DNA from 3 places in the Candidatus Palauibacter soopunensis genome. Region 3 is predicted to be linked to each of the others. Evidence: riboswitches for the same ligand, from Rfam matches in the RefSeq annotation. Region 3 holds a riboswitch; each other region holds the start of a gene.
What was found. A riboswitch is a leader RNA that binds a small molecule or an ion and turns the genes downstream of it on or off. The one in region 3 is predicted to bind S-adenosylmethionine.

Region 1 (9,615 bases), on a different contig from region 3:
CTCCGTCTCGTCCTCGTGCGCCGTCTCGGCCGCTGATCGCCGTGCGGCCCCGAGGCTCCCGCCCGACCCGCCGACGCGTCAGCCGCTGATCTCGTGTGCCTCGCCGGCGCCCCGCGGCAGCCGGATCCGCTCGACCAGCCGCTGCGCCTCCGGCGGGGGCGCCGGCGTGAAGCGGGACACGACGATCGCCACCGCGAAGTTCACCGCCATCCCGATGGACCCGATGCCTTCGGGTGAGATTCCGAACCACCAGTTCTCCGCCACGTTGGCGGCCGGGTTCACGAACTTGAAGTAGACGATGTAGGCGGCGGTGAGCGTGATCCCGCACAGCATGCCCGCGATCGCCCCCTCTCGGTTGAGCCGCTTCGAGAAGATGCCGAGGATGATGACGGGGAAGAACGACGACGCCGCGAGCCCGAACGCGAACGCGACGACCTCCGCCACGAAGCCCGGCGGGTTGATGCCGAGGTATCCGGCCACGAGGACGGCGAGTCCGGCGCTCACCCGCGCCGCGATCAGTTCTCCGTGTTCGCTGATGTCCGGCCGCCAGTTGCGCTTCAGCAGATCGTGGCTGATCGCCGCCGAGAGCACGAGCAGCAGTCCGGCCGCCGTCGAGAGCGCCGCCGCCAGTCCGCCCGCCGCCACGAGCCCCACCACCCAGTTCGGCAGCCGGGCGATCTCCGGATTCGCGAGCACCATGATGTCGCGGTCGATCGTGAGCTCGTTCTGCACGGGAGCACCCGCGGCGTCCACCGCCTCCGGTCCCACGTACTGGATCAGCCCGTCCCCGTTGTGGTCCTCGTACGAGATCAATCCCGTCGCCTCCCACTTCGTGAACCACTCCGGCATCTCCGCGTACGGCTGGTCCGTCACCGTGTTGAGCAGGTTCGTCCGCGCGAACACCGCCACCGCCGGCGCCGCCGTGTACAGCAGCGCGATGAACACGAGCGCCCAGCCCACGCTGATCCGCGCGTCCCGCACCCGTGGCACCGTATAGAAGCGGATGATTACGTGCGGCAGCCCCGCCGTCCCCACCATGAGCGCGGCCGTGATCGCCAGCACGTCGAGCGTCGACTTCGTGCCGTCCGTGTAGGCCGCGAACCCAAGCTCCTGGTGCAGGCCGTTCAGGCGGTCGAGCAGGAACGTCCCCGTCTCCTGCTCCGCCGCGCCGAGCCCGATCTGGGGAATCGGAATCCCCGTGACCAGCATCGACAGGAAGATCGCCGGCACCATGTACGCGAAGATGAGCACGCAGTACTGCGCCACCTGCGTGTAGGTGATCCCCTTCATCCCCCCGAGCACCGCGTAGAAGAAGACGATCCCCATCCCGATGACCACGCCCCAGACGATGTCGATCTCCAGAAAGCGGCTGAACACGATCCCCACGCCGCGCATCTGGCCCGCGACGTAGGTGAAGGAGACGAAAATCGCGCAGATCACGGCCACGACCCGCGCCGTCTGGGAGTAGTAGCGCTCGCCCACGAAGTCCGGGACGGTGAAGGCCCCGAACTTCCGCAGATACGGGGCGAGGAGCAGCGCCAGGAGCACGTAGCCGCCCGTCCAGCCCATGAGGTAGACGGAGCCGTCGTAGCCCAGGAAGGAGATGATCCCGGCCATCGAGATGAAGGAGGCGGCCGACATCCAGTCCGCCGCCGTCGCCATCCCGTTGGCGAGGGGATGAACCCCTTTGCCCGCGACGTAGAACTCGCTCGTGGAATGGGCCCGCGACCAGATCGCGATCCCGATGTAGAGTGCGAACGAAAGCCCGACGAGCGTCGCCGTCCACTGGAGAACCGTCATGCCGCGCCCTCCTCGTCACGCTCGTCGACGTCGAACTCCCGGTCGAGCCGGTTCATGAGGAAGACGTAGACGAAGATGAGGACGACGAAGACGTAGATCGCGCCCTGCTGCGCGAACCAGAACCCGAGCGGGAAGCCGGTCCCCGGGATCCGGACCGCGTCGAGCGCGTCCGCGAACACGATCCCGGCGCCGTAGGACACCAGAGCCCAGATCGCGAGAAGGATCCCCACATAACGGAGATTGCGGCGCCAGTACGCCAGATGATCGCGGCCTGCTGCGGGTCGATTCATGGGTCTCCCAGCGTGCGGGTCCGAACTTCCACGGGCTGCCAGGACTTCACTTCAGCGACGCCCAAGGCTGCGGCCCGGCTGGGCGGCGCGCCAGTGTAACGCCTCGCGCAGCGACGGCGGCTACCAGAACACGCCGAACACGAGCCAGGCCGAGATGGCGGCGAGAACTCCCGTGTAGAGCGCCGGGCTGGCCAGCAGCGGCACGCGTTCGCTGAAGGGGTGGAGGCGGATCGGACCGAGTTCGCCGGAACTCTTCGCCAGCCAGTCGTCGGCGCGCGGGGCCGACGCATCGCCGCCGCCCGCCCCGATACCGGCCGTCCCGCGCCAGCGCGGGAGCAGCGCCGCGAAGGCGCAGCCGGCGGCCGTGAAAGCCACGGCCCACACGAACGCCTCCCACTGTCCGGTCAGCCAGGAAGGCAGCCACGAGATGTCGATGACCTCGCGATCCACGAAGCCGATGACGCCGTACAGCCCTCCGGTGGCGAGACCGGCCATCCCCACCCGCCGGTTCGAGCGCGTGACGGCGCCGACGAGGTAGACGATGAGAAGCGGCGTGACGAAGACGGACGTGACCGAGCGGAAGGCGGCGAGCATCGTCGGCGCGCGCAGGATCAGCGGCAGGTAGGCGAACCCCAGGACCAGGATCGCGACCGTCGCGATGCGTCCCACGCGGAGGTAGTGGGCGTCGTCCCGCTCCCGCGAGATGAAGCGCGCGTAGATGTCGCGCGTGAAGACGGCCGACATCGACGAGCCCATCGAATCGAAGGTGCTCACCGCGGCGCTCACCACGCCGGCCACCACGAGTCCCTTGGCGCCGATCCCGAGATAGGTGGAGATCAGGTGCGGGTACATTTCGTCGGGCCGGGCGAAGTCCGGGAACTGCGCCCGCCCGAAGAGCCCGAGCATGTCCGTGAAGAGCAGGATGACGAGGCTCACGCCGGCTCCCAGGACGCCGGCCATCTTCATGTCCCACAGCGAGCGGGCGCCCATCATCCGCTGGGTGGACGTGTGGCTCACCGTCCACCAGCCGGAGGAGATGAGAATCCACGCGATGAAGATGACGGCCGGCGACGTGGTCCCGTCCCGTCCCCGGAAGGCGCCCACGTGGACCAGGTCCGCGGCGGCGAGGCCCGGCGCGAGTCCCTCGGCTGTCGTCCCCAGGCCTTCCAGTTGCGCAACCATCGCGTCCCAGCCGCCCACGGCCTGCCAGACGGCGATGCACACCGCGAGACCTCCCGCCATCACGAGCACGCTCTGCAGCACGTCCGTCGCGACGACCGCCCGCAACCCGCCCACGGCGGTGTAGACGCCCGACAGGACGACGAGCGATACGATGAGCGCCCAGGACAGTTCCGGTCTCAGTCCGCCGACCCCCACCAGGGTGAGATGGACGGACCAGATCATGAGCCCCAGCACGGAGGTCCGGTACTGGATCTGGATCAGCGCGCCGAGGACGCGCGTCCCCGGACCGAAGCGGTGCTCGAGGTACTCGGAGTTGGTGTACAGTCCGGCCCGGTAGATGGCGGGGACGATCACGAACGTGGCGATCGTCACCCCGATGAGTCCGCCGAACGTGTGCGCGGAGAGGAAATGCAGGCCCTCGCTCGCGATCGTCCCCGTGGCCGACACGAACTCCGAGTTGTCCATGTTGGTCGCGAAGAGGGACAGGCCGACGGCCCACCACGGCAGCGCTCTCGAACTCAGGAACCACTCGCCGCTCGTGGAGGTGCCGCGCGCGCGGCGCAGCCCGTAGGCGATGATCGCACCGTTCAGTCCGAGGACGATCAGCCAGTCCAGGGCGCTCAAGGGATGGAGACGCTCCTGTCGTGAGGTTGCCGCGGTCGGGCAAAGTGTCGTGTCCCGGAAATACCCCGGCTATTCGAGCGCCGATGCATCCGGCTCCGCGGCGTTGCTCCTCCTCGAAATGACGCTGCCATTCCTCGTCGGAGCGCCTAGCGGAATCCGGCGCCTCGGCACTCTCGGTAGCTCGTGTATTTCCGGGACACGACACTGGGCGTCCGCTACCGTAGCCGGCGCCCCGCCCGACGGTCAACGGCGGCCGCTCGGGTCGGTCATGCGGCGGCCGGCCGGGCCGGCAATGCTGCCGCCAGCGCGCGGTCGAGATCCTCGACGATGTCGTCGATGTGCTCGATGCCGACGGAGAGCCGGATCGTCTCCGGACGCACGCCCACGCTGAGCTGCTCTTCCTCGGTGAGCTGCCGGTGCGTCGTGGACGCCGGGTGGCACGCCAGCGACTTCGCATCCCCGATGTTCACGAGCCGCTTGAACAGCTCGAGCGCGTCGTAGAACTTCACGCCCGCCTCGAAGCCGCCCTTCACCCCGAAGGTCAGGATCCCCGAAGCCCGGCCGCCCAGGTACTTCAGGGCCAGCTCGTGGTACGGATCGCCCGGCAATCCGGCGTAGCTCACCCACTCCACGGCCGGGTGGTCCTTCAGGTGCTTCGCCACGGCCAGCGCGTTCTCGGAGTGGCGCTCGATGCGGAGGTTCAGCGTCTGGATCCCCTGGATGATCTGGAACGCGTTGAAGGGCGAAATCGCCGACCCGGTGTTCCGCAACGGCACCGTGCGCGCCCGACCGATGTACGCGGCCGGCCCCAGCGCCTCCGTGTAGACGACCCCGTGGTAGCTGGGTTCCGGCGTCGTGAACTGCGGATAACGGATCTCGTGCTCCTCCCACGGGAATTTCCCGGAATCGACGATGGCGCCGCCGAGTGAGTTGCCGTGGCCGCCGATGTACTTCGTCAGCGAATGCACCACGATGTCGAACCCGTGTTCGATCGGCTTGAGGAGCGCGGGCGTGGCGACCGTGTTGTCCACGATGGTGGCGACTCCGTGGGCGTGCGCCACGTCGGCCACCGCCGCGAGGTCTACGATGTTGCCCGCCGGGTTCCCGATGCTCTCGACGAACACCGCCTTCGTGCGGGCATCGATCAGCTTGGCCAGATCGTCCGGGCCGTCGCCTTCGGCGAAGCGCACTTCGATCCCCAGCTGCGGCAGCATGTGGGCGAAGAGCGTGTACGTGCCGCCGTACAACTGGGGCACCGAGACGATGTTGTCCCCCGCGGCGGCGAGATTGAGGATGGAGTAGTTGACCGCTGCGCTGCCGGAGGAGAGCGCCAGCGACGCCAGCCCGCGCTCGAGCTGGGCAATCCGCTCCTCCAGCACGGCCTGCGTGGGGTTCATGATGCGGGAGTAGATGTTTCCCTCGACCTCGAGGTTGAAGAGGTCCGCGCCGTGCTGCGCGTCGTCGAACTCGTACGCCACGGTCTGGTACAGCGGCACCGCGACGGCGTGCGTGGTGGGCTCGGACTCGTATCCGAGGTGAATCGCTACTGTTTCGTCTCTCATTGGTCTCAACCCTTTCGTGAGATCGATTGCGACTGGATCAGGCCCGAACGCCGGGCCGTGAACTTCCGTGTACCTGGCCGATGCTCATCGGTGCGGAACCCGGATCGGGGTGCCTCGCGCGTCAGCGGACTCTCGCGCGAGACACAACTCGGCATTGAGCAAACAGGCGCCGGCGGCGCCCCGGATGCCGTTGTGCGAGACCACGGTCATCGCGAGGTCGTGTGGCGGCGCGGCACGAATCCTTCCGACGCTCGCCGCCATCCCTCCGGCCGCGCCGATGTCCAGGCGCGGCTGTGGACGGTCGGGCTCCGACCGCACGATGAGCGGTCGCTCGGGAAGCGAAGGCAGACCCGGCAGGGATGGCGGGCCTCTGAACTCGGCGAGCGCCCGCGCGGCGTCCCCGGGACTCGCGGGCGATGCGAGCTTCAGAAAGACGTTCGCGGTGTGGCCGTCGAGCACCGGTACGCGGTTGACGCTCGCCGCCACGGGAATATCGGTCCCCAGGATCTTGTTGAGTTCGGGACCGATCTTCTCCTCTTCGCCCGGGATCCAGGGAATGGCGTTCCCTCCGATCTGAACGGAGCCGATCCCGTGGAGCCCGGCGCCGGTGACGGCCTGCAGCGTGACGATCGTGGCCGACTCGATGCCGAAAGTCTCCTGGATGGGAGCCAGCGCCAACGCCAGCCCCGCGACCACGCAGTTCGGGTTGGCGACGAGGCGGCCCCCCCGCTCCGACCACGGCTGGGTCGCCGTGAGAGTCAGGGCCTGCGGGTTCACCTCCGGCACCAACAGCGGCACGTCCGCTCGCAGCCGGTGCGCCGAGGCGTTGGTGCATACGGTGTGCCCCGCTTCGGCGAGCGACGGTTCGAGCCGGTGCGCCACGCGCGAAGGGAGCGCGGAGAGCACGAGCCGGCAGGGCGGCCGCTCGACCGCCATGCGCAGGGGCAGCGGAACAGCCTCCGCGGGAGGATCTCCTCCGAGACTCCACCGGACCACGTCGCCGTACCTCTCGCCCGCATGCGTCTCGGACGCGGCGACCGCCGCAAGCCGGAGCGTCGGGTGGCCGTCCAGCATCCGAACGAGCCGCTGCCCGACGATCCCGGTCGCGCCCAGGACGGCCACGGGCACGCGTTCATTCGACGGATGGGTCAGGCGCATCGGGCACGCTCCTCTCCGCCATGGCCGGTGTCGGGCGGCGGGTCGTTTCTGCCGACCCAGGTGCCCGTGCCGCCTGGAGCCGCCACCCTGAAGGCGACCCGGTGCCGCTCGGCGAAGCTCAGCGCCCGGTCCTGAACGACTCCGGCGCCCGTTCGCCGGGCCTCGCTCCACGATGTCCGGCGGATCGGCTTGACGTGCGGGAACCGTTTCGGGTCGGCCGGGAAGATCCCATCCACATCCTTCACGAGACGGACTTCCGCCGCGCCGAGCGCGTGTGCGAGGAAAAGCGCCGTAAGGTCCGAGCCTCCCCGCCCGAGCAGCGACGTGATGCCCGTGGCGTCGACGCCCACGAATCCGGGAAGGACGATCACGTCGTGCGTGGCCAGGGCCGTCTCGATCGCCCGAGCGTCCACGTCCACCGGCTCGGCGGCCCCGAGCGGCCCCCGGGTGCGGATCGGCAGGCGCGAGAACGACATGCCCACCGCACGCACGCGCCCCGTCACCAGGGCGAGGTGCAGCAGGGCGACGGACGCTTCCTCCCCGGGCGCGAGGAGAGATCCGATGAGGTCGTCCGGGAGCGAGGGCGCAACTTCGCGCGCCGCGGAAAGAAGATCGTCGGTGGTGTCCCCCATGGCCGACACGACGGCAACGACCTTCGCGCCGGCGGCGACTTCAGCCCGGATCTCCTCGACCGCCAGCCGGTATGCGGCCGGATGCGCCAGCACGGATGAACCGAATTTGAGTACGTGAACGCGGCGAACTTCGCGCAATGAAACGCCTCCCCCCGAGTCTCGATTCACGCTCAGCGGACTCCGGAGAAGCGACGCCCTGGGAACTGCAGCTGCCGTGCAATGAAGCGCGGCGGGCGACTCATCTACCAACGGATTACATCCGTCGCAGGAGTTGGCACATCAGTGGAAGAGCCACCTTCCACAGGTTGCCCCGGTGTCTTCGGGCCTGTCCCTCGACCGGTCTCGATGAGCGTTGTGGGCGCGGAGGCTACAGGGTCGTGGGCGGCGCGTCAAGTTTTGGCGGGCGAAGCCGGGCGAGAGGCGCCGCGCGTGTTTCTTGACCGCCGTTGCCGGACCCATTAGGGTCGGCCGCTACTCATCGAGACCGGCTGAGGGACGGGCCCTTTGAAGCCGGGGCAACCGGGGCGCAACGCCCAGCGGTGCCAACTCCTGCGGACCCCGAACACGGGTCCGAGAGATGAGCGTCGGACCCGCACGGTCGGTCGGCTGCTCCGGAGTTGGCGTCGCGAACCACAGACGCGAGCCGAAACGGAGACACAGCTTGAACGCCGTACTGCCGGAGGGTCGGAGGGGCGCCGTCGCGATGCCGGCGGCGTGGAGACCGGAACTGGAGGCCGGGATCGACGCCTGCTTCCGGGTGCGCTACGAACTCGCCGGACCCGAGGGCGCCCCGCTGCTCGTCGCGATGGGGGGGATCTCCGCCGACCGCCACGTCTGCGCCAACGCCCTGGACCCCGCGCCCGGCTGGTGGAGGAAGCTGGCGGGCCCGGGTCTGGCCATCGACACGAACCGCTGGCGGCTGCTCGCGATCGACTTCCTCGGATCTCCCGGGACGTTCGAGTCGCCGGATCGGATCCATCTCACGCCCGGAGACCAGGCGGACGCCGTCGCGGTCGCGCTGCGCCACCTCGGTGTCGAACGGGCCCACCGCATGCTGGGCGCCTCCTACGGCGGCATGGTCGCGCTGGCGATGGGGATCCGCCATCCCGCCCGCCTCGACGGCGTCGTGCTGATCGGCGCGGCGCACCGCGGCCATCCCCAGGCCATCGGAATCCACGCGGTGCAGCGCTGGATCGTCGAGTTCGCGCTCCGGCACGGCCGGGGGAGCGAAGGCGTGGCGCTCGCCAGGGCGCTGGCGTTCACGACCTACAAGTCCGCGGAAGGGCTCGACGCCCGCTTCCCGCACGACTGGGAGTGGGAGGATGGCGCCCCGGTCTACGCCGTCGGCCGCTACCTGGAGAAACAGGGACGGGAGTTCGCGGAACGGTTCGAGGCGGAGACCTATCTGACGCTGTCGGCTTCGGTCGACCTGTGCGACCTGCGTCCGGACGAACTCGGCGTCCCCGCCTGGCTCATCGGGTGGGAGGAGGACACGCTGGTCCCGCCCTGGCTGCTCCTGGAGACCGCAGGCCGGATCGGCGCGCCTTCTCGCCTGCGGATTCTGAACTCCGACGCGGGCCACGACGCCTTCCTGCTCCACGCGCCCGACTACGAGGAAGCCCTGAGGGAGAGTCTCTTCGCGACGGAACCGCAGGCCCTCGCGGGCTCAGCCGGATGACTCGCGGGTTCAGCCGGGCGCCGCCGCCGCGACGGGAAGCCGCACGCACGAAGGATATGCGGCGGTGTGCAGGACCGTGTTCCGCGCCGTCCGCATGCGCGTGCCCGTCCCCACGTCCTCCCCCGTGTTGAGGTTGCGGCTGAAGCGGGGGAAGCAACTGCTCGTGATCTGAAGCCTGATCCGGTGGCCGGCCCGGAACACGTGGCTCATCGGATAGAGCCGGATCCGGAACTCGGTGGCTTCGTTCGGCTCCAGAAGCTCCGTCCGGTCCAACCCCCCTCGATATCGCGCGCGCAGGATCCCCTCTGTGAATACGAATGATCCTCCCGCCGGATCGACGTCCGTCACCCGCGCCACGAAGTCCGTGTCGCGCGCCGAAGATTCAGCGTAGAGCACGACCTCGACCGGCCCCGTGACCTCGAGATCGTCCTCCAGAACCCGCGAGGTGTAGACGAGCACGTCGGGCCGCCGCTCGAGCGGCGCCTGCTCGACGGGGCCGCCCCGCATCGGCGTCTCGGCGTGGGTCGTGATCAGCCGGGAAGAGAGATTGCCCCCGAGTGAGGGCGCCGGATCGCGCGGATCGTACTCGAAGCGGTCCGGCGGCTCGTCCCCGGGAGGCTCCGGATCGAGCCGGGCGTCGTCGCCCCGGTTCGCGCGCCCGCGGCTGTGCAGATACCAGGGCACTTCCT
Region 2 (9,615 bases), on a different contig from region 3:
ACGCGTACCCCCAGAGATCGACGCGCACGATCTCGTGCAGGCGTTCGGCCAGCGCCTCCGCCAGCCGGTCGGCGAGCGATTTCGCAAGCAGGCTCCCGTAGTCGTCCATCGCCGCCTCGAAGCGGGCACAGAGCGCCTCGAGGCCGATCCCCGCCGTCACGGCGAAGGCGCCGCTCCAGTCCGTGGCGCCGGCCGTCTCGGGCAGGACGAAGTCGGCCAGGCTGACGTTCGCGCCTGAGGAGCGGTCCATCTGCTGCCGGAGGTGCGGAACCCGGAGCAACTCGAGGCCGCCGCCATCCGGGGAGAAGAGGACGAGGTCGTCCCCGCGCGCGCTGGCCGGATACAGCCCCGCAACCGCGCGCGCCGTCAGGGACCCGTCGCGGATGATCTCGTCGAGCAGCCGCCGGGCATCGTCGTACAGCGAGCGCGCCGCGGGCCCGCGCTCGGGATGGTCGAGCAGCCCGGGGAAGCGCCCCTTCATCTCCCAGGTCTGGAAGAAGGGCGTCCAGTCGATGTAGTCGACGAGTTCCTCCAGCGGGAACGGATCGTACACGTGCACGCCGGGTTCCCGCGGCGGCGGCACCGCCAACGCCGCATCGATCGAGAGCCGGTTCGCGCGGGCGCGCTCGAGCGTGGCCAGCGGGCGCCGCCCATCCCGGTACTCGTCGCGCACGCGCCGGTACTCGGCGCGCGTCCGCTCCACGAAGTCCGCCCCGCCGTCGTCGCCGAGCAGTTTTCCCACGACCCCGACCGCCCGCGAAGCGTCGAGCACATGCACGGTCGCTCCGGAGTACCGTTCCTCGATCTTGACCGCGGTGTGCTTCCGCGAGGTCGTCGCACCTCCGATCAGGAGAGGCACCTCGAACTCCTGCCGCTCCATCTCGCTCGCCACCCGCACCATCTCGTCCAGCGACGGCGTGATCAGGCCGCTGAGCCCGATCACGTCCACGCCGCGGGTCCGCGCCTCCGAGAGGATGCGGTCGGGCGGCACCATCACGCCGAGATCCACGGTGTCGTAGCCGTTACACTGCAGCACGACCCCGACGATGTTTTTCCCGATGTCGTGGACGTCCCCCTTCACCGTCGCGAGGAGGATCGTCCCCTTCCCCTTCCGGGCCGCTCCGGCCGAGGTCGCGTTTGCCGCCTTTTCCGCCTCCAGGTGGGGGACGAGGAAGGCGACGGCCCGCTTCATGACCCGGGCGGACTTCACGACCTGCGGCAGGAACATGCGCCCGCTGCCGAACAGGTCGCCGACGCGGTTCATCCCGGCCATGAGCGGCCCCTCGATGACCTCGAGCGCCTTGCCGTACAGGAGACGGGCCTCCTCGGCGTCCTCCTCAATGTGCTCGACGATCCCCTCCACGAGGGCGTGCTCGAGCCGCGCCTCGACGCCCTCCGAGCGCCAGGCGTCGTCCACCCGGGTCTCGACCCCTTCGTCCCGGATCCGGCCCGCGAGATCCGTCAGCCGCTCGGTAGCGTCGGGCCGGCGGGCGAGCAGGACGTCCTCCACCGCTTCGAGCAGTTCCGGGTCGATGTCGTCGTAGAGCGGAAGCCGCCCCGCGTTCACGATCCCCATGTCGAGTCCGGCCGCGATCGCGTGGTACAGGAAGGCGGTGTGCATCGCCTCCCGCACGGCGTCGTTCCCCCGGTAGGAGAAGGAGATATTGCTGACTCCGCCGCTCGTCATCGCGCCCTGGAGTTCGCTCTTGATCCGGCGGACGGCCTCGATGAAGGCGACCCCGTACTCGTCGTGTTCCGCGATGCCCGTCCCCACCGCGAAGACGTTGGGGTCGAAGATGACCTCCCCCGGACGGAAGCCGGCGCCGAGCAGGAGGCGGTAGGCGCGGGCACAGATCTCGAGCTTGCGGTCCACCGTGTCCGCCTGCCCCCGCTCGTCGAAGGCCATGACGATGACGCCGGCCCCGTAGCGGCGGATGAGGGCCGCCTGCTCGAGAAACGCCTCCTCCCCCTCCTTGAGCGAAATCGAGTTCACGACCGCCCTTCCCTGGGTGCACTTCAGCCCCGCCTCGATGACCTCCCAGCGCGAGGAGTCGATGACGGTCGGTACGCGGGCGATGTCCGGTTCCGCCGCAATCAGGTTCAGGAAGCGCGTCATGGCGGCCTCGGAGTCGAGGAGACCCTCGTCCATGTTCACGTCGAGAAGCTGCGCCCCGTTGACGACCTGGTCGCGCGCGACCTCGACCGCCTCGTCGAAGTCGTCCTCCCGGATCAGACGCGCGAAGCGGGCCGAACCCGTGACGTTCGTGCGCTCGCCGATGTTCACGAACAGCGTGTCGGGCCGGATCGCGAGCGGCTCGAGTCCCGAGAACCGGGGCAGCGGCTCGATCACGGGCACCTGTCGTGCCGGCACGCCCTCCATGCGCTCGGCGATGGCCCGGATGTGGTCCGGCTCCGTCCCACAGCAGCCGCCGACGACGTTGAGGAGTCCGCGGTCGGCGAAATTGCCCAGCAGGTCCGACACCTGGGCGGGCGTGTCGTCGTAGCCCCCGAACTCGTTCGGGAGCCCCGCGTTCGGATGGCAGCTCACGGGGACGTCGGCCACGGCGGAGAGTTCCGCGACGTAGGGCTCGAGTTCTTCGGCTCCGAGCGCGCAGTTGAGGCCGACGAAGAGGGGGTCCGCGTGGCGGATCGAGAGCCAGAACGCCTCGACCGTCTGCCCCGAGAGCGTGCGCCCGGACAGGTCCGTAATCGTCCCCGACACGGCGATGGGGAGCGCCTCGCCAAGCTCCGCGCCGAGTTCGAGGATCCCGTAGATCGCGGCCTTCGCGTTGAGCGTATCGAACACGGTCTCGACGAGCAGCACGTCGGCGCCGCCCTCCAGCAGCCCCTCCGCCTGGGCGCGGTACGCCGCGGCCAGTTCGTCGAACGTGACGGCGCGAAAGGCGGGGTTCTCCACGTCCGGCGAAAGGGACGCCGTCCGGTTCGTCGGGCCGAGGCTCCCGAGCACGAAGCGGGGGCGGGACGGAGCGTCGCGCGTGAAGTCGTCGGCCGCCCGGCGCGCGAGCCGCGCGGCCGCCACGTTGAGTTCGTGGATCAGCCGCTCGTTGCCGTGCTCCGGCGAGATGCCGTAGTCCGTCTGGGATATCGCCTGCGCGTTGAACGTGTTCGTCGTGATGAAATCGGCCCCGGCCTCCAGGTAGCTGCGGTGCAGGGACTCGATGTCGTCGGGACGGGTGAGGCACAACACGTCGTGGTTCCCGAACAGGGGCTGCGGATGATCCGCGAGCGGACCCGCGCGATAGGCCGCCTCATCGAGGCCCAGCCGCTGGATCATCGTTCCCGTGCCGCCATCCATCAGGAGAATGCGCCGGTCGAGCGCTTCCCGAATCTGTGCGACGCGCTTTCTTCGCCCTTCGGACACGGCGTTCACCCCAAAAAAAGCCCGGCCGCTAAAGAATCGCGCCCGGGGCGTGGCTCTTTAGCGATTGTTTTACGTGGCTGCAATCCGCCTCAAATCACCACGTCCGGTACGTTCCGGAAGATCGAAACTAGCGCGCGCGCGACAAAATGGGAAACTTTGGGCGCGTCCGCTTAAACAACCTGACGGCGGGGTGTGTTTCGGCTGATATGGGATGCAGACATGGAGCGGGCCGCGCGGCGTTCGTCCTCGCGGCTCTCGCGATAGACGGGGCGGGGTGGGGGCTTTCCGGGCAGCAGGAGGGACTCTCGCCGCCCGAAGGGCCCGAAGCGACCGTCTTCCGGGGCGGCGTGGCGCCGGCGGCCGTGGACGCGGTGCGTCGCGAGGGGGCGCTCTCGATCGACGGGCGCCTCGACGATCAGGCGTGGCAGCCGGCCCCCATCATCACCGATTTCGTCCAGGGCGTGCCCCTGGAGGGCGCGGAGCCGTCCGAGCCGACCGAGGTGCGGGTCGTGTTCGACGACGCGGCGATCTACGTCGCCGCGCGGATGTACGAAAGCGACCCGAACGTGATCCGGGCGCGCCTCACCCGTCGGGATGAGCGCGGTTCCTTCGATTCCTTCAAACTCTCCCTCGATCCGAATCGGGACGGGCTGACCGGCTACGAGTTCGAGGTCAGCGCCGCGGGCGCGGAGACGGACCGGTACCTGTTCGGCGACACCCAGGAGGACGTGAACTGGGATGCGATCTGGGACTCCGCCGTGCAGGTCGACGACCGGGGGTGGACCGTGGAGATGCGGATCCCGCTCTCCCAGATCCGCTACGAAGCGCGTCCCGGCATGCAGACCTGGGGAATCAACTTCGAGCGGCGGCGGCTCGAGACGAACGAGACGGACTACTTCGCCCTGCAGTCGCGCACGGCCCGGGGGCGGGTGAGCCAGTTCGGCACGATCGACGGATTGCAGCTCCCGCGGTCGAGCCGGAGGTTCGAGGTTCGGCCTTTCGCCGTGTCCCAGTACCACACCGCCCCGGCGGCGGCGGGAAACCCGCTGTTCGACGGCACCGAGATGGAGCCGCGCGGCGGCCTCGACATGAGCATGGGGATCGGCTCCGCCTTCAGCCTCGATGCGACGGTCTACCCCGACTTCGGGCAGGTCGAGGTGGATCCCGAGGTCATCAACCTCACGGCCTTCGAGACGTTCTTCCCCGAGAAGCGCCCCTTCTTCGTGCGCGACGCGCAGATCTTCACCTTCGCCGGCTCGCGCGGCGGCCGCATGGGCGGCGGCAAGGCGCTCTTCTTCAGCCGGCGGATCGGGCGGGAGCCGCGGGGGTCCGGGCCCTGGGACGCGGACTTCCACGCCGAGCCCCACCTGACGTCGATCCTGGGGGCGGCGAAGCTCACGGGCCGGACGCGGAGCGGTCTCTCCGTCGGCGCGCTGGCGGCCGTGACCGGACGTGAGATGGGGCAGGCGTACTTCGCGCAGGCCGATTCGCTGGGACGGTTCGTCGCCGAACCCCAGGCCGAGCATGCGGTCGTGAGGCTGCAGCAGGACTTTCGCGGGGGCGCGAGCAAGGTCGGCGTCATCGGCACCGGGCTGAAGCGGGAACTGCCCGGGGACGGATCGTTCGACTTCCTCCCCTCGGAGGCGTTCAGCTTCGGGCTCGATTTCGAACACCAGTGGGGCGGACGCCGCGGCCGCGACTACCGCCTGTGGGGCTTCTACTCGGGCAGCCTCGTGCAGGGGTCGAATGAGGCGCTGATCCGGCTGCAGCGCAATCCAACCCACTACTACCAGCGCCCCGACGCCACCTACCTCGCGGTCGACTCCACGGCCACGTCCATGTTCGGGAGCGACTGGCGCGTGCAGCTCGAGAAGGAGGGCGAGCACTGGACGTGGGGCACATGGGTGGGCCAGCAAACCCCCGGCTTCGAGGTCAACGACTTCGGTTTCCTCACCACGGGCGAACGGCTCGACGTGGGAGGTCGGATCGGGTACCGGGAGATCAGACCGGGCAATCTGTTCCGCAACTACAACATCAGCCTCTTCACGTACCACAATTTCCGTCATTCGCTGCTCGAGAAGGTGCGGGGGCCGGACCACTTCCGCCGGTCCTACGACACGGGCGCCGCGTGGATGAGCGGAAGGTTCACGTTCCTCAACAACTGGGCCTTCAACCTCAACTTCTCGTACTCGCCCGAGTCCCAGTCCGACACGCAGACGCGCGGGGGCCCGCTCATGACCGAGCCCGCGGAGTTCAACGTCCGGGTAGACGCGAATACGGACCGGAGCCGGTCGTTTCACGTGTCGCCGCGTTTCTCGTACCGCGTCGCGGCGCAGGGGCGGGGACACGACTTCAACACGGGCCTGAACATCTCCTACCGGCCGCTCCCCAACTGGCGGTTCTCGCTGGGCCCGAACTACACGAACAGGCGGGACGCCGCGCAGTACGTGACCCGGTCGACGGTTATGGACTACGAGCCGACGTACGGCACGCGATACCTGTTCGGGGATCTCCAGCGGACGGGGTTCTCGATGGAGACCCGGTTGAACGTGTCCTTCACGCCCGACCTCAGCCTCCAGCTCTACGCGCAGCCGCTCCTGTCGGCGGGCGACTATCTCGGCTACCGGCAGCTCGAAGCTCCCGGATCGTTCGACTTCCTCGAATACGCCGAGGGACGGGCCTACCGCTTCAACGGCGACGTCACCGGCTGCACGGGCGGGACGACGTGCGCCTTCAACGGTTCGCGCTATTTCGACTTCGACGGCGACGGCACGCTGGACTACTCGACGCGCGACCGCGATTTCAACATCCGTTCGTTGCGAGGCAACGCGGTGTTCCGTTGGGAGTACCGTCCGGGTTCCGAGCTCTTCCTCGTCTGGCAGCATGCGCGCCGGGAAAGCGTCCTGCTCGGCAACTTCGACCTCAACCGGGACCTCGAGGGGCTGTGGCTGGCGCCGGCCGAGAACGTCTTTATCGTCAAGGTGAGCCACTACCTCTCCATCTGACCGGTTCCTCCATCCGACCGATCCCGTCCGCCCCGGATTCTGGCGTGACCGGTGTCGCAACGGCTAACGTCCCACCTCCCCCGCCCCGCGGAGACGAACGCCTTGCCGACGAGTCCTCTGTACCTGACGAAAGTGACGCTTCGGGAGATCGAACTCCCGCTCCGGGAGCGGTTTATCATCTCATCCGGCTGGGTCGAGAACCGCCGGATCCTCCTGCTCGAACTCCGAGACGCGAGCGGCGCCACGGCCTGGTCGGAATGCGTGTGCGGGGAGCAGCCGAACTATTCTCCCGAGACCGTGGACACCGCGCGGCTGGCGCTGCGGCGCTGGCTCCTGCCGCGGGTGCTGGGGCGGGAACTCGAGGGCCCGGAGACGGTCAGGCCCCTCCTCGATGAAGGCGTTCAAGGGCACCCGATGGCCAAGGCGGCGATCGAGATGGGGATCTGGGGCCTGAGCGCCGAAGTGAGAGGCGTCCCCCTGTCCGAACTCGTCGGAGGGACCCGCGGTCGGGTGGCGACGGGCATCTCGCTCGGCCTCCAGCCCTCGCCCGCCGCGCTCGTCGAGAAGGCGCGGCAGGCGGTCGACGAGGGCTACGGCAAGGTCAAGCTCAAGATCAGTCCGGAGAAGGACATCGAGTACGTCGGGGCGGTGCGCGAGGCGCTGGGGCCCGACCGTGACCTCGCCGTCGACGCGAACGCCGCGTACACGCTGGACGACGCGGACCGCCTCGCGGAACTCGACGCCTTCGGCCTGATCATGATCGAGCAGCCGCTGGCGGCCGGCGACCTCGTGCGCCACGCCCGGCTCCAGGAACGGCTCGCGACGCCCGTCTGCCTCGATGAGTCGATCGTGGACCCGGCGTCGTGCGAGGACATGCTCGCGCTCGGCAGCGGGCGGATCGTGAACATCAAGCCGGGTCGGGTTGGCGGATTCCTGAACTCCCGTGAGATCCACGACATCTCGGCACGAGCCGGGGTTCCGGTCTGGTGCGGGGGGATGCTCGAGAGCGGGATCGGGCGGGCGTACAACGTCGCGCTGGCTTCGATGCCGAACTTCCGGCTTCCCGGCGACCTGTCGCCGAGCGCCCGCTACTGGGAACGCGACATCGTCACCCCTGAATGGACGATGAGCGCGGACGGCTTCGTGACGGTGCCGCGCGACCGGCCGGGGCTCGGCGTGGACGTGGACATCGAGCGCGTGAAAGCGCTCACGCGGCGGAGCGAGACGATCGCCGCCGGCGGCGTCCGCGTTCCGGCGTGACGGAGTTTCGCGCGCTCGCGACGCTCGAGGAGTGGCGTACGTGCGTTCGGCTTCAGGAGATGACGTGGGGGAAGGGGTTTTCCGACATCGTGCCCGCCTCCGTCCTCCAGGTTTCGCAGAAGATCGGCGGCTTTACGGGAGGGGCGTTCGAGGACGGACGCATGATCGGCTTCGTCTATTCCCTTCTGGGACGGTTCGAAGATGTCCCATCCCACTGGTCGCACATGCTGGCCGTCGAACCGTCCGCGCGCGGGCGGGGCCTGGGCCGCGACTTGAAGCTCTTTCAGCGGGAGTCTGTCCGGTCCGACGGCATCCGGACCATCTTCTGGACGTACGACCCAATGGTCGCGCGCAACGCGCACTTGAACCTGAACCGGCTCGGCGCGACGGTGCTTCGCTACGCACCGAACATGTACGGCGCCGATACGGGGAGCCCCTTGCATGGCGGCGGCGAAACCGACCGGTTCATCGTGCGCTGGGATCTCGACGGCCCAGAGACCCGCCGGGCCCTCGATGACGGGGCCCGGCGCTCGGCCCGGCGGCTCCACGTGCCGCTTCCGGATCCGGCCTGCGTCGTGTCCCGGCCGGGAGAGCAAGGCACGGCGGACGGCGGACTCCCCGGCGGCGACGAGGTGTTTGTCGAAGTTCCGGCGGATGTGGAATCGCTGCCACCCGACGGGTCGCTCGTTCGGTGGCGCGAAACGGTGCGGGACGCGTTCCTGGCCTATCTCAGGAGGGGATATGCGGTGGAGAGCCTTGTCAGAAATCCCTCGGCGAACCGGTGTTTCTATGTCCTGCGCCGGAGCGGATGACGTGAGCCCGCCGGTTTCGGCATCCCGTGGCCGGCTGTGGGCGGCCGGCATCCTGGGGCTCCTCGCCCCCCTTGCTCCATCCACCGCCTCGGCCCAGAGCCCGTATTCCGTCGAGGACATCCTCTCCGCCCCCTTCGCCACGGATCTCATCGCCGCACCGGCCGGGGCCGCCTTCGCCTGGGTCCGATACGACCGGGGCGTTCGCAACCTCTGGGTCGCGGAGGGCCCGGAGTATGTGGGCCGCCGGCTCACGAACTGGACCGAGGACGATGGCCAGGATCTGTCCCAACTCCGGTTCACGCCGGACGGGCGTCAGCTCATCTTCGTGCGCGGAGGCGGGCCGAACCGGTCGGGCGAGATACCGAACCCGCGCTCCGACCCCGAACCCGCGACGCAGATGGTGTGGGTCGCGGGGCTCGACGGGACCTCGCGGCCGCTCGCCGAAGGGAGTTCCCCGACCATCGCGCCGGACGGACGCACGCTCGCCTTCCTCAACCGCGGCCAGATCTTCACGCTCACGCTCGATGGCTCGGCGCCCCCCGGCCCGCTGCTCCGCATCCGCGGGAGCGCGGGGTCGCTGGCGTGGTCCCCCGACGGGGGCCGGCTCGCCTTCGTCAGCAACCGCGGAGATCACGCGTTCGTCGGCATCTTCTCGCTGGACGAGGGATCGGTCCGCTATCTCGATCCGAGCCTGGATCGCGACGGCAGCCCCACGTGGTCGCCGGACGGGACGGCCATCGCGTTCATCCGCGTCCCGAACGAGGGGGCGCAGTTGCCCTTCTCCCCGCTCCGCAGTGCCCTGCCGTGGTCGATCCGGGTGGCCGACCCCGCCACGGGTGAGGCACGCGACGTGTGGCGGGCGCTACCTGGCCGCGGGAGCGCGTTCCAGGCCATGACCGGGCCTTCGCTGATCTGGCTTGCGTCGGACCGGCTCGTATTCCCGTGGGAACGCGAGGGCTGGCATCAGCTTTATTCGGTCCCCGTCGCGGGAGGTCCCGCCACGCACCTCACGCCGGGCGAGTTCGAGGTCGAGTCCGTACTCCCGTCCCCCGATGGAGAATCCGTCTATTACGCCTCTAATGCGGACGACATCGATCGGCGACACATCTGGCGGGTCTCCGCCGAGGGTGAGCCCGCGGCGCTGACGTCGGGAAAC
Region 3 (9,615 bases):
ACGGAGGCCCCGAGGCGCGGCACGGCGACGCAGAAGACGACCCATACTGCGATCAACTGCGCGAGGGCGCTCCGCGAGGAGGCCCGGAAGGAGGAGGCCAGAACCGTGACCAGCACCCAGCCCGCAAGGTAGGCGGCGTAGATGCCCGCCAAGCCGGCCACGCGCCCGACCGAGACCGGACCCACGGCCCCGGACCCGGCGATGACGACGGTGGCGACACCGATGGGAAGGGCCGCGAGGGCCGCCACCACCCCCGTGCCCAGCACCTTGCCCGCGAGAATCTGCGCGGGCGTCGCCCCCTGGGCGAGGAGCAGTCGAAGCGTGCCCCGCTCTCGCTCGGCACTCACAGAGGCAAAGCCCGCGACGATGACGAACAGCGGCAGGAGCAGGGCCAGGACGCTCGCCGGCGTGAGGCGGCCGAAGCGCAGCATCCCGGTCGCGTGCCGGGCATCGCCGAAGTTGGCCGTGTTCTGCCGATGCCCCTCCAGGAAGAGCGAGGTCCCCGCCCAGGAACCGACCCCCGGGTCGAAGAAGGCGAGCGGCGCCTCCTCCCGAAAGACGAGGAACCCGTAGTGGATGACCCGGTGCGGATGACGGTCCGGCTGCGCGAGCCACTGGCGCTCGACCATCGCCTGGTAGCGGGCGCGCTGTTCCGCCTCGCTCGCCGCATGATGCCGGGCGCCGAGGACCGCGACCACGCCGAGGGCGATGACGAGCCCCAGCAGGAAGACCACGTACCGGTCCTCACGGACCGCACCCACCTGACGGCGGGCGACGAGCAGCACGTTGCGGAGACCCATGCCCTAGTCGGCGCCTCGAACGCGGCCGAGTCCGACCCCCGCGCCCGCGCCCACCAGGAGGAGGAGTCCACCCAGGACCGCGAGGGGAACAGCGGCGCGGCGCGTGACGTCGCCGGGCGCCTCGTCGGCGAGACGGAACTGCGGCACGCGGGGAAGGACGCTGGCGTCCATCTGCTCGCCGGCGACGATCGCGGGCACGAAGAAGTCCCGCCATCGCTCGGCGAAGGCGCGTACCTGCGACTGGAAGCCGGCGAACCGCGCGTCCCCCGTTCCCGCCGCATCGAGGAGCACCTCCTGGGCCATGAGTGCCGGCGACAGGAAACGGTAGCGGCGGACCAGGGCGATCTGCTCCGCGCGGCTGGCATCGTGTTCGGCCGTCACCTCCTCCAGACGGCGGTTGACGGCATCGGTGGCGGCCCATGCCAGCGCCCCCAGGCCGGGCTCGTCGGCCACCACGCCCTCGGCCATTTCGGGATGGTCCTCCAGGTATCGGGCGAGGAGTTCGCTGCGGCGGTTCACCGCTTCGTTCGAGGCCTCGCGCTGGGCGGTGATCATCTGCACCCGCGACGGCAGCGGGTGCAGCAGGCCCGCCGCGATGTTGATCCCGGCCGGGAGCACGACGACCAGCACCAGCCACGCGCCCACCAGCACCGTGGCGTTCCAGGCGGAGGACCGCCGCAGGCTGTTCACCCACGCCGCGAGCACGAACCAGAAGAGCGCGTACGCGACGACCGCGGCGCACCAGAGGAGGATCCGGCCGGGAGCGCCGAAGCCCCCTGTCACGAGGAGCCCGACCAGCGACACCGCCAGGACCATGCCCACCGCCAGGAGGGCGCGGAAGGCGAGTTTCGCCGCCACGACGCCCCGCGCCGACACGGGCTGCGAGAGGGTCAGCGCCAGCGTCCCCTGCTCGCGCTCCTCCGAGAGGACGTTGAAGCTCAGGGCCAGCACGAGCAGCGGCAGCAGGTAGATGACCACGAAGGCCAGGTCGAAGCGCCCGACCATCAGGTTGAGGGGACTCTCGACCTCTCCGTTCTGCTGGAACGACGACTCGTTCGTGTAGATGTTGACGTCGTAGTAATACGGCAGCAGGTCGCTCTGTCCGACCGTCAGGGCCGTCAGGGGGCCCGGCGTCAGCACCGCCGTGTGGCGGCCCCGCGCCCCGCCGAGCACGTTCGGGAGCCGCGGATCCGAGAAGCGCGAAGCGGGTTCCGCACCGGCCTCGATGTCGGCCAGTTCCTGCACGAGGGCCTGCGCACGCTCGACGTTGCCGGCCTCCGCGGCCTCCACGGTGCGCTCCTGAAAGCGCGTCCAGACCACGCCGTTGGCCAGCGCATAGACGAGCAGGAGCGCGAAGAGCCCGAGCGCGATCCGGAGCGCCCGGTCCGCCATGAGCAGACGCCACTCGTTCCGGAGTACCGTGCGCGCGGTCATCCTACGCCACCTCCGCGCGCCGCACGCGCGCCGCGGCGATCAGGATCGCTCCCGCGAGCCAGCCCCCGAGGACGACGAGCGACAGGATCCGGTTGCCAAGCACCCAGCCCAGGGTCGGGGCGTCGTACCGCAGCGGCGGCGTGGACCCCCAGAGTTCGGCTCCGGCCTGGTACGAGAAATCGCCTGAGCGGGAGTTCTCCGTGAGGTCGCCGTTCATGCGCCGCATCAGATCCCGGCGGTACGTCTCCGCGGCGATCGCGAAGTGCCGGTGCTGCTCGACATCGGTTCCGGCCAGTCCCATGGAGAGCGCGCGCACCGCGAGCAGCGGCGCCGCCACCGCGACCATCTCGTGGACGGCCCCCTGGCGCTCGAACGTGTCCCAGAGCGCGCCGTAGTTGCGGTCGAAGATCCGGTTGCCGAACTCCTCGCTCGCCTGGAGCAGGACGCCCGACTGGTTGATCGGCAGGTCTTCGACCCGCTCGACTCCGTACTCCGCCAGCAGGCCCTCGGTCAGCGCCTCGTTGTCCGGACGAGCGATGTCCTCCGTGCCGGACGCCATTTCCCGTTCCACCGTCTGAGCGAACTCGAGGGCGGAAGGCGTGGGGTGCATCCACTTCGACAGGTCCACCGCCACGCGCGGCGCGACGAGCCCGTTCACCACCCACACGCCCAGCAGGATCACGAGCGCCGTGCGCGTCGAGCGGGCCCAGGCGGAGACGGCCAGCGAGAGCGCGACGAAGGCGGCGAAATAGACCAGGTAGACGACGGCCATGACCGCGGCCCGGGCCACGGGGGATGCCGCCGGACCGGGGCTCCCGACGACGAGGGCCGCCGCCCCCACCGCCGCCGCCGGCACCAGCAGCAGCGCCAGCGCGCCGGCGATGCCGAGCGCCTTCCCGAGCGCCAGATCGCGCCGCCCGACCCCGGTCGCGAGCAGTTGACGAAGCGTGCCCCGTTCCCGCTCGCCGGCGAGCGCGCCGAAGGCGAGCAGGATGATGAGCAGGGGCACGAGGTGCTGCAGCACCTGCGCGGCCGTGAGCGCCCCTATGCGCTGGGCAGCCGTCGCGTCCTGCGCCGGGCGCAGCAGGAAGTCGTTCTGCCGGTGCGCCTCCAGCCACACCGATGTCCCGGTGTATGGGTCCACGCCCTCGTCCACGAAGGACAGCGCGAGGCGAGGCTTGAACGCATAGATGCCGTAGTGGGCCGCGGAATGGGGGTTCTTCTCGCCCTGCGACTCCCAGTGGTCGCGGGCCGTCCCCTGCGCGGCCGCGTGCTCGCGCTGCGCCTCCCGCGCCTGGACCCACCCGTGGCCCAGCGAGACGAGCAGCAGCGCTCCCACCAGGACGGCGGACCACCGGAAGCGGCCGTCCCGAAGTACGTCGGTGAATTCCTTGCGGATAATGTGGCGGATGCTGTGCCCAACCATCGACGCCTCCTAATCGTGCATGTGTTCCAGGTAGACGCGCTCGAGATCCGCGTGGCCGATCTCGTCCGTGCCCAGCTCCGTCACGAGGCTTCCGTAGCGCATGATGCCCACGCGCGTCCCGGTCTCCTTGGCGCGAAACAGGTCGTGCGTCGCCATGAGCACCGCGACGCCGCCATGCCTGAGCCGCTCGATCAGGGCCGAGAACTCGTTGGAGGCCTTGGGGTCGAGACCAGACGTCGGCTCATCGAGCAGGAGGGCGTCAGCCTCCTTGGCCATCGCGATCGCAATGCCGACCTTCTGCCGCATGCCCTTGGAGTACTCGGACACGCGGCGGTCGACCGCGTCGCGCTGCAGGCCGGCTTCGACGAGGATGTCGGCGAGCCGTTCGCGCCCCAGCGACCCCTTCCCGCCCAGAGCGGCGAAGTACTCGAGGTTCTCGAGCCCGCTGAGGTTGCGGTACAGCATCACCTGTTCCGGGATGTAGGCGAGCCTGTGTTTCGTCTCCCGGTCGTGGGTGGACACGTCCATGCCGGACACCAGGGCCTGGCCCCCGGACGGCGACACGAAGCCGAGGAAAAGGTTGATCGTCGTGGTCTTCCCCGCCCCGTTGGGGCCGAGGAGGCAGTAGACCTCTCCCGGCTCGATGGCCAGGTCGAGGGAATCGAGGGCCTGCGTGGCGCCGTAGCGCTTGCTGAGCCCGCGGGCCTCGAGGAGGGGCGGTCGCCCCGCACCCGAATCGGCGGTCTGCATGGATCTCCATCTCTCGCGTTTGCCGCGCCGTCACCGGCGCAACGGTCGACAAGTCTCCCGCCGATCTCCGGATCGGCGGAGGGGCTCTTCGCTACAGAGAGATCGGAGGCGGAGGCGCGCGGCTGCGGTGGGGGGGGAGTTGGACGGGCCGGGCACTCAGCCGGTGGCCGCGAAGCGCGGGAGCGTGTACGGGACCGGGCCCGCCGAAGCTCGGCGTCGCCGAGGACGCCACGGGCCCCACATTGTGCGACAGTTCACATACCGCACACGCCGCCGGGGAGTCGGCCGCGCCGTCGTGCGTATGCGAGCCCTCGGCGAGGCCGGCGAAGAGGAGCGAAAGGGCGACCGGGACGCCGGCCAGCAGGCGCATGGGGCGCCTGGATCGTCCGGCGTCGACCTGGTTTGCCATGGTTCCCCTTCCCTCCCGCGGATCGGCGCGCCGACCGACTGGAAAGCGGCCGTGTCGGCGGCGGCGGCACCTTAGAGAATGCGGGGCTCCCGGTCAACGTTGCGCCGCGCGCACCCGGGCAGCGCACGCTGTCGGGCGGTCAGCCGCGGCGAGCGCCCGCTCCAGATCGGCCTCCAGGTCCTCGCAGGCCTCGATCCCCACCGACAACCGGAGCAGCCCCTCGCCGATCCCCGCCGCCCGGCGCGCGGGTTCATCCATCGACGCGTGCGTCATCGTCCAGGGGTGCGCGACCAGGCTCTCCACGCCGCCCAGCGACTCGGCCAGGGCGAAGTGTTCGATACGGTCCACGAAGGCATCCACCGCCGCTCGTCCGCCGCGCAGTTCGAACGAAACGAGGCTGCCCCACCCCGTCTGCTGCCGCCGCGCGATATCGTGCCCGGGATGATCGGGCAGGCTCGGGTGATGGACGCGGGCGACCACGTCGCTGCGGTCCAGCAGATCCACGATGCGGAGCGCGTTCGCTTCGTGTACGCGGCTGCGCGCGTGAAGGGTCCGCATCCCCCTGAGCGTCAGATACGAGTCGAACGGCGCCCCCGATACGCCCATGACGTTGGTCCACCAGGCGATTTCTTCGAGCAGATCCTCGTCCGCCGCCACCACCGCCCCGCCCACCACGTCGCCGTGCCCGTTCAGGAACTTCGTCGTCGAGTGCACGACGAGACCGGCGCCGAACTCCAGGGGGCGCTGGTTGACGGGCGAGAGGAAGGTGTTGTCGGCCACGCAGATCGCCCCGATGTCGCGCGCCACCCGCGCCCACGCGGCAATGTCGGTGATCCGCAGGCGTGGGTTGCTCGGCGTCTCGATCCAGATCATCCGGGGCCGAAGTCGGCGGGCGAGTTCGAGCGACGCCGGGTCCCACGGGTCGACGAACTCGACGCGATACCCGCCACGGCTCGCCTCGGCGGAGAAGAGGCGGTAGCTGCCTCCGTAGCAGTCGCGGGGCGCCAGGAGCAGATCGCCGCCCGAAAGCAGGCGCGTCGACACGGCGATCGCCGACATGCCGGAAGAGGTGACGACCGCACCGCACCCTCCCTCGAGTTCGGCGATGGTGTCGGCCGCGAGATCGCGCGTCGGGTTGGCCGTACGCGTGTAGTCGTACTTCGCGTACACGCCCGGAGCGTCGAAGAAGAAGTTGGTGGAGAGATGGATCGGCGGCATGATCGCCCGATGGGCGGTGTCGGCGCCGAGCCCCGCCCGCACGGCGCGTGTGACGGGGGAAGAGGCAACGCGAGCGGCAGAGCGGTGGGTCATCATGACCTCTCCGAGTCTCGAGTGCACCTCATCGGACTCCGGAGATTCGACACCCTGAGACTGCGGCTACCGCCTCGAAGGGCGGCGGGCGGTTCATCTTCACGGCGGATGCGAGTCCACCGCAGGAGTTGGCACCTTCGCGGGAATGCCACTTCCCGCAGGTTGCCCCGGCGTCAACGGGCCTGTCCCTCAGCCGGTCTCGATGAGTTGTCGTGCGGGCAGTTCTATAGGGGCGACCGTCGGATGTCAAACCGCGCCGCGACGGATGCGGCGGCGCTAGTACGGCGTCCGGTCCGATTTTCGGATCCAGCGCTCGAAGGCGTCCCGCGCCCGGGCGGAGGAGATCCGCACGAGCGACACGATCCGGCGCTCCGCGAGCGGCCGGGAGAACTCGTCGTAGATGTCTTCGTCGCTGAACCGGATGCGCGCCGCGTCCTCCCGGGTGTTCGCGTAGTACACGCGGCGGATCCGGCTCCAGTAGATCGCTCCCAGGCACATCGGACACGGCTCGCAACTCGCGTAGATCTCGCAGTCGCCGAGATCGAACGTGCCCAGAATTTCGCAGGCCTTTCGAATCGCCCGGACTTCGGCGTGGGCCGTGGGATCGTTGTCCAGCGTCACGCGGTTCGTCCCCTCCGCCACGACCTCGCCGTCCTTCACGACGACGGCGCCGAACGGCCCGCCGCCCTCGTCCACGCTGCGCTCGGACAGATCGATGGCCCGCTGCATGAATCCGTCATTCATCGCGACGCTCGTTTCGCAAGGGCGTGTGCGCTCGATTCCAGCCGGTCGACGCTCGGCGGTCGACTCCCGGAGCACTCCCGGAATATACTCAGCCGTTCCCTCCCCGGTGTTCGGCCGGGGGCTCCCTCGTCCCTTTCCCCACGGCGAGCGCGATTGACGAACTCTTCGAGCGGCCACCCTTCCCGGCGGCGAGCGCGCGACCTCACGGTCGACCTCGGACTCCTGGCCACGGCGATCATCTGGGGCATCAACTTCTCCGTCGTGAAGGTCGTCCTGCGGGAACTCGATCCGCTCGCATTCAACGCCGTGCGTTTCCCGTTCGCGGCGCTGGCGGTCTGGTGCCTCCTCCGGGCCACGGGGCGACCGGTCCTCCCTCCGCGGAGCGAGTGGCCGCGGATCCTGGGACTCGCGGTGGTAGGCCACGTGATCTTCCAGGCCACCTTCATCTACGGGATCGACCTGACGCTTACCGGGAACGCCGCGCTGCTCCTGTCCACGAGTCCCGTGTGGGTGCTCCTGATCGCGTCCGCGCTCGGGCGGGAGCGGTTCAGCCTCGCGATCCTCCTGGGCGTCGCCGCGACGATCGCCGGCATGGCGATTCTCATCACCGGCGGCACGCAGGAAGTCGGAGGAGCCGGGCTCGGGGATCTGCTCGTCCTCGGGGCCGCATTCTCCTGGGCGTCGTTCACGGTCTTCGGACGACGCATCACGAAACGCCGGGGGGCGCTGGAGGTGACGGGGTGGACGCTGTGGGCCGCCCTCCCCGTCATCGTCATCATGGGGATCCCGGATCTGATGCGCGTCGACTGGAGTTCGATCCCGCCGGGCATCTGGTTCGCGACGGCCTACACGGGGGTCTTCGGGATCGCCATCGCCTACCTGCTCTGGTCGCGCGGCATGAAGACGATCGGACAGAGCCGGACGGCGGTGTACCAGAACCTCGTCCCGGTGATCGCGCTCGCCACGGCGTGGATGTGGCTGGGAGAGACGCCCACGCCGCAGCAACTGGGGGGCGCCGCCGTCATCCTTTCGGGCATCGCCGTGGCGCGGGGCCTTGCCGGGGGCCGGCGTCGTCGCGCGCCGTGAATCGCATCACGCGGAGTGACCGGAACAGATGAAGACGCGAGCTACGACCGCCGAACTCGTCGCCGGCATGCGGGCCCTGCATCAGCGCGACCGGGTGCGCCTTGTCGAGGACCCCTTCGCCCTCGGCCTGTGCGGCTGGCACCTGCGTCTGCTGATCAAGGTCCGGCCCGTCTCCTGGTTCCTGCTCAACCATGTCCTGCGGAAGCTGCGGCCCGGCATGCTCGGCGTGCTGATCCGGGTGCGCTACGCGGAGCAGGCGCTGGAGGCGGCCATCCGTGACGGGATCGCGCAGTACGTGATCATCGGGGCCGGGATGGATTCGTTCGCGCTGCGCCGGGCCGACCTCATGGAGGACTTGCAGGTGTTCGAGCTCGACCTGCCCGAAATGCAGGCGATGAAGCGGAAGCGGCTGAAGCGCATGGGCGTGGAACGGCCGCCGGGTCTCCACTTCGTCGCGGCGGAGCTCGGGGAAGTGCCCGTGATGGCGGCGCTCGCGGAATCCTCCTTCGACCCCGCCCGGCGTGCGTTCCTCTCGCTTCTCGGCGTCACGTACTACCTGCCCACGGACATCATCGCGGAGACCGCCCGTTCGATTGCCGAGGGCGTCGCGCCGGGTTCGCGGTTCGTGCTCGACCACCTGCTCGACGACGCTTCCGCGTTGCCCGAACACCGCGAGGCGCGCACGGCGCTGCGGAAATACGTTGCGAAGCGCGGCGAGCCGATGCATTCCGACTACAGCCCGGGGGAGATGTGCGAACTGATGGCCGGCGCGGGGTTCCGCACGCTGGAGGCCATCACGATGATGGACCTCGGCGACCGGTTCACGAGAGAACTCGGGCCTCTGCCCTTCGAGATACCGGGCATCTTCGCCTGCGGGCTCTACGAGCGATAGCGGCCCGCCCAGGGGCGTGGGCCACGGGCTTCCGGGCTCGCGGTAGCGGTCGGCGCCGGCCTATTCTGGAGCCATGTCCGAAGAGCACAGGGTAGCGGGAATCGTGCTGGCCGCCGGGTCGTCGACCCGCATGGGGCGCAACAAGCTCCTGCTGGACGTCGGTGGAGAGACCCTTGTGCGCCGGGCGGTCCGCCTCGCGGGTGAAGCCGGACTCGACCCCGTCATCCTCGTCACGGGACACGCGCGCCGTGCCGTCGAGCGCGAAGTCCGGCACCTCGACTGTACCGTGGCTGTCAATCCCGATCACGAGACCGGCATCCAGACATCGGTGGCCTGCGGCATCGCCGCGGTGCCGGAGGCCTGCGCGGCAGCCATCGTGATGCTGTCCGACATGCCGTTCGTGACCGCGCGCATGGTGCGGACGCTGGTGGAGCGTTACGCGGAGATGGACGCCCCGCTGGTCGTGTCGCGCTACGGCGAGGTCAACGCGCCGCCCATCCTCTACGGCCGCGGCCTTTTCGGCGAGATATCCCGCATGCGGGCGGGGTGCGGGCGCGAGGTCGTGCGCCGCCACCACAAGCGGGCGGTCCCCGTGGACTGGCCGGCCGACCGGCTCAGGGACCTCGACCGCCCGGACGAATACGAAGCCGTGCGGAGGGAGTTCGCCGGGGTCGGCTCCCGCTCGAGCGATCTCCCGTGAAACGCGACCTGCTGGATCTCGCCGCGAGTTTGACTGCCGAACGGCAGCCGTATGCGCTCGCGA

Region 1: it holds a riboswitch for S-adenosylmethionine, as region 3 does, so the genes downstream of both, RN901_RS01780 (hypothetical protein) here and metB (cystathionine gamma-synthase) in region 3, are expected to answer to the same signal.
Region 2: it holds a riboswitch for S-adenosylmethionine, as region 3 does, so the genes downstream of both, metH (methionine synthase) here and metB (cystathionine gamma-synthase) in region 3, are expected to answer to the same signal.

Annotation. Positions count from the first base shown of each region.
Region 1 covers NZ_CANPVT010000002.1:337,064-346,678, forward strand. The annotation lists gene RN901_RS01750 (outer membrane beta-barrel protein) at 1-36, shown strand, start outside; gene RN901_RS01755 (sodium:solute symporter family protein) at 79-1,800, opposite strand; gene RN901_RS01760 (DUF4212 domain-containing protein) at 1,797-2,090, opposite strand; gene RN901_RS01765 (hypothetical protein) at 2,211-3,896, opposite strand; gene RN901_RS01770 (O-acetylhomoserine aminocarboxypropyltransferase/cysteine synthase family protein) at 4,163-5,458, opposite strand; gene asd (aspartate-semialdehyde dehydrogenase) at 5,543-6,616, opposite strand; gene RN901_RS01780 (hypothetical protein) at 6,607-7,416, opposite strand; SAM riboswitch class I at 7,484-7,600, opposite strand; SAM riboswitch class I at 7,721-7,832, shown strand; gene RN901_RS01785 (alpha/beta fold hydrolase) at 7,910-8,926, shown strand; gene RN901_RS01790 (CocE/NonD family hydrolase) at 8,936-9,615, opposite strand, start outside.
Region 2 covers NZ_CANPVT010000052.1:194,916-204,530, forward strand. The annotation lists gene metH (methionine synthase) at 1-3,382, opposite strand, end outside; SAM riboswitch at 3,420-3,493, opposite strand; gene RN901_RS13240 (DUF5916 domain-containing protein) at 3,589-6,387, shown strand; gene menC (o-succinylbenzoate synthase) at 6,490-7,647, shown strand; gene RN901_RS13250 (GNAT family N-acetyltransferase) at 7,644-8,459, shown strand; gene RN901_RS13255 (prolyl oligopeptidase family serine peptidase) at 8,461-9,615, shown strand, end outside.
Region 3 covers NZ_CANPVT010000038.1:8,051-17,665, reverse strand. The annotation lists gene RN901_RS10335 (DUF3526 domain-containing protein) at 1-800, opposite strand, end outside; gene RN901_RS10330 (DUF3526 domain-containing protein) at 804-2,234, opposite strand; gene RN901_RS10325 (ABC transporter permease subunit) at 2,236-3,660, opposite strand; gene RN901_RS10320 (ABC transporter ATP-binding protein) at 3,670-4,410, opposite strand; gene metB (cystathionine gamma-synthase) at 4,913-6,130, opposite strand; SAM riboswitch class I at 6,221-6,339, opposite strand; gene RN901_RS10310 (nucleoside deaminase) at 6,407-6,874, opposite strand; gene RN901_RS10305 (EamA family transporter) at 7,028-7,960, shown strand; gene RN901_RS10300 (SAM-dependent methyltransferase) at 7,989-8,852, shown strand; gene RN901_RS10295 (nucleotidyltransferase family protein) at 8,926-9,552, shown strand; gene RN901_RS10290 (XdhC family protein) at 9,549-9,615, shown strand, end outside.